2 regions of the Streptomyces sp. NBC_01808 genome follow, and region 1 is predicted to be linked to the other one. Evidence: riboswitches for the same ligand, from Rfam matches in the RefSeq annotation. Region 1 holds a riboswitch; the other holds the start of a gene.
The links. Region 1 has a riboswitch for S-adenosylmethionine ahead of OG946_RS08120 (aminotransferase class V-fold PLP-dependent enzyme). Riboswitches for the same ligand answer to the same signal wherever they lie in the genome.
Positions count from the first base shown of each region.

Region 2: another riboswitch for S-adenosylmethionine. It lies ahead of thrC (threonine synthase); the one in region 1 lies ahead of OG946_RS08120 (aminotransferase class V-fold PLP-dependent enzyme).

Region 1 covers NZ_CP109072.1:1,915,837-1,919,232, reverse strand. Annotated here, with positions in the region: gene qcrB (cytochrome bc1 complex cytochrome b subunit) at 1-153, shown strand, start outside; gene trpD (anthranilate phosphoribosyltransferase) at 281-1,348, shown strand; SAM riboswitch class IV at 1,462-1,579, shown strand; gene OG946_RS08120 (aminotransferase class V-fold PLP-dependent enzyme) at 1,772-3,148, shown strand; partial or broken gene OG946_RS08115 (glycerate kinase family protein) at 3,091-3,396, opposite strand, start outside.
Region 2 covers NZ_CP109072.1:4,739,060-4,742,455, reverse strand. Annotated here, with positions in the region: gene OG946_RS20950 (MoaD/ThiS family protein) at 134-412, opposite strand; gene thrC (threonine synthase) at 409-1,713, opposite strand; SAM riboswitch class I at 1,731-1,870, opposite strand; gene OG946_RS20940 (glucosyl-3-phosphoglycerate synthase) at 2,051-3,013, shown strand; gene OG946_RS20935 (alpha,alpha-trehalose-phosphate synthase (UDP-forming)) at 3,318-3,396, shown strand, end outside.

The DNA of each region.
Region 1 (3,396 bases):
ACGGTCGACGACAACGGCGTGGTGCGCAAGCAGAGCCCGGTGGCGAAGCTGCGGGCCAGGCTGTCGCAGGGCTACTACGGCGAGGCCGGCCAGATCGCGAAGCCGACCCGGCGCGAGTACGAGGAGATCACCAGCGGCCACGGGCACCACTAGGGCCTGTCCGCCGCCGGGCGATCACCGCCGGGGCCTCCGTCCAGCAGTTGGACGGGGGCCCTTCGGCGTACTCTGCGGTCGATAGGCTGACGCCCGACAACTGAGACGACCCCCGGGACGGTGTGCCATGAGCGTGCAGACGGCAGCAGGAGGCGACAGCACGGCGGCGCGTTCCTGGCCGGATGTCATCAGCGCGCTGATCGCCGGGCAGGACCTGAGCGCCGAGGACACCGCCTGGGCCATGGACCAGATCATGTCGGGTACCGCGAGCAACGCGCAGATCGCCGGCTTCGCAGTCGCCCTGCGCGCCAAGGGCGAGACGGTCGCGGAGATCTCCGGGCTCGTGCGCACGATGTACGAGCACGCCAACACCATCGCCGTCCCCGGCCCGACCGTGGACGTCGTCGGCACCGGCGGCGACCGGGCCCGTACGGTCAACATCTCCACCATGTCCGCGATCGTCGTCGCCGGGACCGGCGCGAAGGTCGTCAAGCACGGCAACCGGGCCGCGTCCTCCGCCTCCGGCGCCTCCGACGTGCTGGAGAAGCTGGGGGTCAACCTCGACCTGGCGCCCGAGCGGGTCGCCGAGGTCGCGGAGGAGGCGGGCATCACGTTCTGCTTCGCGGTCAAGTTCCACCCCGCGATGCGGCACGTCGCGCAGACCCGCAAGGAGCTGGGGGTCAGCACCCCGTTCAACTTCCTCGGCCCGCTCACCAACCCGGCGAGGGTCGGCGCGCAGGCCACCGGTGTCGCGGACGCCCGGATGGCACCGATCATGGCGGGGGTGCTGGCCGAGCGCGGCACCTCGGCGCTCGTCTTCCGCGGTGACGACGGGCTGGACGAGCTGACGACGACGGCCACCTCCCAGGTGTGGACCGTGCGCGGCGGCGCGGTGCGGCAGGAGCGCTTCGACCCGCGCGACGTGGGCATCGAGCTGGTGCCGGTGGAGGCGCTGCGGGGCGCGGACGCCTCGTACAACGCCGATGTCGCCCGCCGGCTGCTGGCCGGCGAGACCGGCCCGGTGCGCGACGCGGTGCTGCTGAACGCGGCGGCGGCGCTCACGGCCCTGGACACCGACGCGGACGGCCCGCTGCCGGACCGGATCGCGGCGGGCATCGTACGGGCCGCGGAGTCGATCGACTCGGGCTCCGCGCTGCGGGCGCTGGAGCGCTGGGTCGCGGCCAGCAACCGCTGAGGCGGAGGCGGGGGTTTCCCGGTACGGGCCACCCCCGCCGATATCCGGAGAGTTGCGGACAGTCCGGGCAACCGGGTTGCGCCGCGGCTCTCCGGTGCGCATACTCCTGACCAGGTCACGAGCGACAGCGATCAAGGCCCCGGCCCGCTGTCCGGCAACCCTCCGTCCGTGGCGGGGTGCCCCGGGTGATGACCGGGCCGCAGGCAGCGAGGTCTGCGGCAAGCGCGGACCCCTCGCGAATCCAGGGGTCCTGGTCGGCCGAGGGAGTACCGCCGTGAGCAAGCGAATGCGCTAGGGGCTCTTAGCCCCTCGCCGCCGCGCGCGTCCTTCCGCAGGGTTTCCGCCGAGCGTCGCGCGCGTCCTTTCCGGGCCGTACGGGCCCGTCACCCCGCACATCTCGACGCCTGCTCACGGGAGTTCCGCATGTCCGCGTCCACGCTCACCCCCGCCTGTCTGCCCGTCCTCGGCCGGGACGTCCGCGCCCCGCTCGTCACCGGCGGCGACGCCGAGTACGCCGCCCTGGACTACGCCGCCAGCGCCCCGGCGCTGCAGCGCGTCTGGGACGACGTCGCCGCCTACGCGCCGTACTACGGCAGCGTGCACCGCGGCGCCGGCTACCTCTCGCAACTCTCCACCGAGCTCTTCGAGTCCAGCCGCGCGACGGTCGCCGGGTTCCTCGGCTGCCGCCCCGACGACCAGGTCGTCTTCACCCGCTCCACCACCGACTCGCTCAACCTGCTGGCGACCGCGCTGCCGCCGGGGACCGAGGTCTACGTCTTCGAGACCGAGCACCACGCCGCCCTGCTGCCCTGGCAGCACGACGGGTCCGCGGCCGGCCGGGTCACCGTGCTCGCCGCGCCCGGCAGCCCCGAGCAGGCCGTGGCGGCGCTGGACTCGGCGCTCGCGGCGCGGGTCGGCGACGGTCCGGCGCTGGTGTGCGTGACGGGCGCCTCGAACGTCACCGGAGAGCTGTGGCCCGTACGGGAGCTGACCGCGGCGGCGCACCGGCACGGGGCGCGGCTGGTCCTGGACGCGGCGCAGTTGGCGCCGCACCACCCGGTGGACGTGGCGGATCTGGGCGTGGACTGGGTGGCCTTCTCCGGGCACAAGCTGTACGCGCCCTTCGGCGCCGGCGTCCTCGCGGGGCGGGCGGACTGGCTCCAGGCGGCGCCGCCGTACCTCGCGGGCGGCGGCGCCAGCCGGCGGGTGCTGCGCGCGGCGGACGGGGGAGTGGACGTCGAGTGGCAGACGACGGCGGCGCGGCACGAGGCGGGGTCGCCGAACGTCATCGGCGCGTACGCGATCGCGTCTGCGTGCAAGGCGCTGACGGAGGCCGGGTTCGGCGAGCTGGTGGCGCGGGAGCGGGCACTGGTGGCGCGGATTCTTGAAGGGCTCGCGGAGCTGCAGGGGGTGCGGGTGCTGTCGCTGTTCGGCGCGGACGCGGCGCGGGTCGGGGTGATCTCGTTCGTGGTCGACGGCTGGAGCAGCTCCCATCTGGCGGCGGCGCTGTCGGCGGAGCACGGGATCGGGGTGCGGGACGGGCTGTTCTGCGCGCACCCGCTGGTGCGGGTGCTGCTCGGCGAGGCGGGGGAGTCGGCCGAGTGCGGGGGCGGCGCCGGGGACGGGGAGCGGCCGCTGAACGCGGTGCGGGTGAGCTTCGGGGCGGGCACGCCGGACGAGCACGTGGACCGGTTCCTGGCGGCGCTGGGGTCGCTGGTGCGCGACGGGGCGCGGTGGTCGTACCGCACGGTGGACGGCCGCTGCGTCCCCGCCTCCGGCGCGGCACCGGCGGTGGTCTGAGCCCGGCCGGGAGCCCGCGGCTACCTCGGATTGCCGGTCCCGGCGGGACGCCCGGCCAGCGCGCTGCCGATCAGCACCATGCGCAGCGTCCGTTCGGCCGCGTCCGCCAGGAACTCCCGGGCGCGCAGCAGCGCTTCCGGCAGCGCCATCGGGCCCGGGATGATGGTCCCGTAGGCGTCGACGCCCGTGCCGTGGACCTCCTCCGCGCCCTCGCCGATCGTGCCGGCGAGGGCCAGGACCGGGCGGCC
Region 2 (3,396 bases), 2.8 Mb from region 1:
GCACGGAACTTGTCGCGTTCTCATATGCGTGGAGCATGGGCCACGAGGGGGGAACGCCCCAACCCTATCGCGTGTCATGACATGCGAACGGCCCCACTCCGGATCAGTGGGGCCGCACGCGCGCAAGCGGGGTTCAGCAGCCTCCGGCGACCGCCGGAATGATCGAGACCCCGGCCCCCTCGGGAGTGGGAGTCTGCAGGCCATCGGCGAAGCGGACGTCATCATCGTTCACGTAGACGTTCACGAAGCGGCGCAGCTTGCCTTGATCGTCCAGCACCCGGCCGGCGATGCCGCGGTGGTGCTTCTCCAGGTCTTCGATCACCTCGGCCAGCGTCGCGCCCTCGGCGCTCACCTCTGCCCGCCCGTCGGTATACGTACGGAGGATGGTCGGAATTCGGACGTTCACGCTCATGATGCGAGGCCGGCCTCTCGGAAGGAGTCGAGTGTGGGACGAATGATCGCGCTCGGCCCCGTGGTGGGAGCGACCGCGTCGAGGGTCTTCAGACCGTCGCCCGTGTTGATCGCGACGGTGGTCTCGGCCGGGTCGATCCGGCCGTCCGCGACGAGCTTCGCCAGCACGCCGAAGGTCACGCCGCCCGCCGTCTCCGCGAACACGCCCTCGGTACGGGCCAGCAGCTTCACCGCGTCCACGACCTCGGCGTCCGTCACGTCCTCCACCGCGCCGCCGGTGCGGCGGGCGATGTCCAGCACGTACGGGCCGTCGGCCGGGTTGCCGATGGCGAGGGACTTGGCGATCGTGTCGGGCCGCACCGGACGTACCACGTCGTGACCGTCCTTGAAGGCCCGCGAGACCGGGGAGCAGCCGGCCGCCTGGGCGCCGAAGATCTTGTACGGGCGCTCCTCGACCAGCCCCGTCGCGATCAGCTCCTTCAGCCCCTTGTCGATCTTCGTGAGCTGGGAGCCGGAGGCGACGGGGATGACGATGTTGTCCGGGAGCCGCCAGCCGAGCTGCTCGCAGATCTCGTACGCGAGGGTCTTGGAGCCCTCCGCGTAGTACGGGCGCAGATTGACGTTCGTGAAACCCCAGCCCTCGCCGATCGGGTCGCCGATCAGCTCGGAGCAGAAGCGGTTCACGTCGTCGTACGTGCCCTCGATGCCGACGACGTCACCGCCGTAGACCGCGGCCATGACGACCTTCGCGTGCTCCAGGTCGTACGGGATGAACACGCACGAACGCAGTCCCGCCCGCGCCGCGGCCGCGCCGACCGCGCCGGCCAGATTGCCCGTGGAGGAACACGACAGGGTGGTGAAGCCGAAGGCGCGCGCCGCCTCGACGGCGATCGCGACGACGCGGTCCTTGAAGGAGTGCGTCGGGTTGCCCGAGTCGTCCTTGACGTGCAGCGCGCCCGTCACGCCCAGCTCGGCGGCGAGCCGGTCGGCGCGGTGCAGCCGGGTGAACCCCGGGTTCAGGTTCGGCTTGTCCGCCACGTCCGCGGGGACCGGCAGCAGCGGTGCGTACCGCCAGATGCTCCGCGGACCCGCCTCGATACGGGCCCGCAGCCGGGAGGCGGACTCGGCGTCACCGCCGGGGAGCTCGTAGGCCGCCTCCAGCGGCCCGAAACACGACTGGCACGCGAACACCGGACCGAGCGGCACCCGCTCCCCGCACTCCCGGCACGACAGCGCGACGGCGGGGCCCAGATCAGGGGCGCCGTCGACGGCGGTGCGGGTGGGAGCTGTGTCTACAGCCATACTGGCGAGGCCCTCTCTCCTCATCTTCCCCGCGACGCATCTCGCCGCAGGACGGAATTGGCACCATCACCGTCCGGGGCCTCGCAGCGTCGCGAGTACCGGACGGAGGGTTGCCGGGGCTTCAACGGGCCGTTCCCTCTGCCCCTCTGGATGAGCTCTGTATGGCGCGGGTCCGGCGGGGCCGTCCGGCGCTTTTGTCCGGCGCGCGGACCCCGACATAGGGACGTCACGCACGTTGTTCAAGACTGTAACCGACGACCAGGACAGTTGTGAGGGCCGTCCGATACGCGAGACGGCTCTCACACCGGACAGGACACCGGCAAGGGGAGGCCCGCAGGTGCTCGATGACGTGGAGCAGTGGCTGAGGACGCGGTCCTGGTCCGCGGCGGACCGGCCGCCCGCGCGGCTGCTGGCGGCCAAGCGGGCGCTCGGGGCGCGCGGGACCGTGAGCGTGGTGCTGCCCGCGCTCGACGAGGAGGCCACGGTCGGTGCGATCGTCGCGGCGATCCGCGCGGAGCTGATGGCTCCCGGCGACGGCGGGCTGGTGGACGAGCTGGTCGTGATGGACTCCGGCTCCACGGACCGTACGGCGGAGGTCGCCGCCGCGGCCGGCGCGCGGGTCGTGCACCGCGACGAGGTGCTGCCGCGGCTGCCGGCGGTGCCGGGCAAGGGCGAGGTGCTGTGGCGGTCGCTGCTGGTGACGCGCGGCGAGATCGTGTGCTTCGTGGACGCGGACCTGCGGGACTTCGACACGGCGTTCGTGAGCGGGATCGTGGGGCCGCTGCTGACGGAACCTGACGTGGAGTTCGTGAAGGCGGTGTACGACAGGCCGCTGGGCACGGGTGCGACCGGACAGGGCGGGCGGGTGACCGAGCTGGTGGCCCGGCCGCTGCTGAACCTGCACTGGCCGCTGCTGGCCGGCTTCGTCCAGCCGCTGGGCGGCGAGTACGCGGCGCGCCGGTCGCTGCTGGAGCGGCTGCCGTTCCCGGTCGGGTACGGGGTGGAGCTGGGCCTGCTCGTCGACGCGCTGCACACGGTGGGGCTGGGCGCGCTGGCGCAGGTCGACGTCGGCGTCCGCCGGCACCGGCACCAGGACGACCGCGCGCTGGGGCGCATGGCGGCGGCGATCTACCGCACGGCGCAGTTGCGGCTGGCGCGGGGGCACCTGGTGCGGCCGCGGCTGACGCAGTTCGACCGGGGGGCGGACGGGGCGTTCGAGCCGCGGACGTACGGGGTGGACACGGACGAGCGGCCGCCGATGGGGGAGATCCGCGAGTATGTGGAGCGCCGAGCGGCGTAGCCCTCGCCGGGCGGGCGATGGCGGGGTGATCTCCCCGTACCCACCCCTTCCCGCAACTCAGGTCCCCGCCCCGAGACCCCGGGGCTCCGCCCGAGACCTGCCGGGCTCCGCCCGAGCCTCCTAGGGGCCGCACCCCCGAGACCTCCGCGAGTCTCTCTCCCCCGGCCGACTGCGCCCCCGCCCCCTGTCCGGCCTCTCGATCGTCCGGAGCCCCCTGGCCCCACCGGCCCACGTGTCCCCACCGGTATCGGCCACACCGTCCCGGTTGCGTTTCGGCGGGCTCTGCCGCGGCTAGGCTCGGCGCATGGTCGTGTCGCCCGGTGCTCCCCTGCTCGTCGCGTCCAACCGCGGGCCCGTCTCGTACGCCGTCGGCGACGACGGCG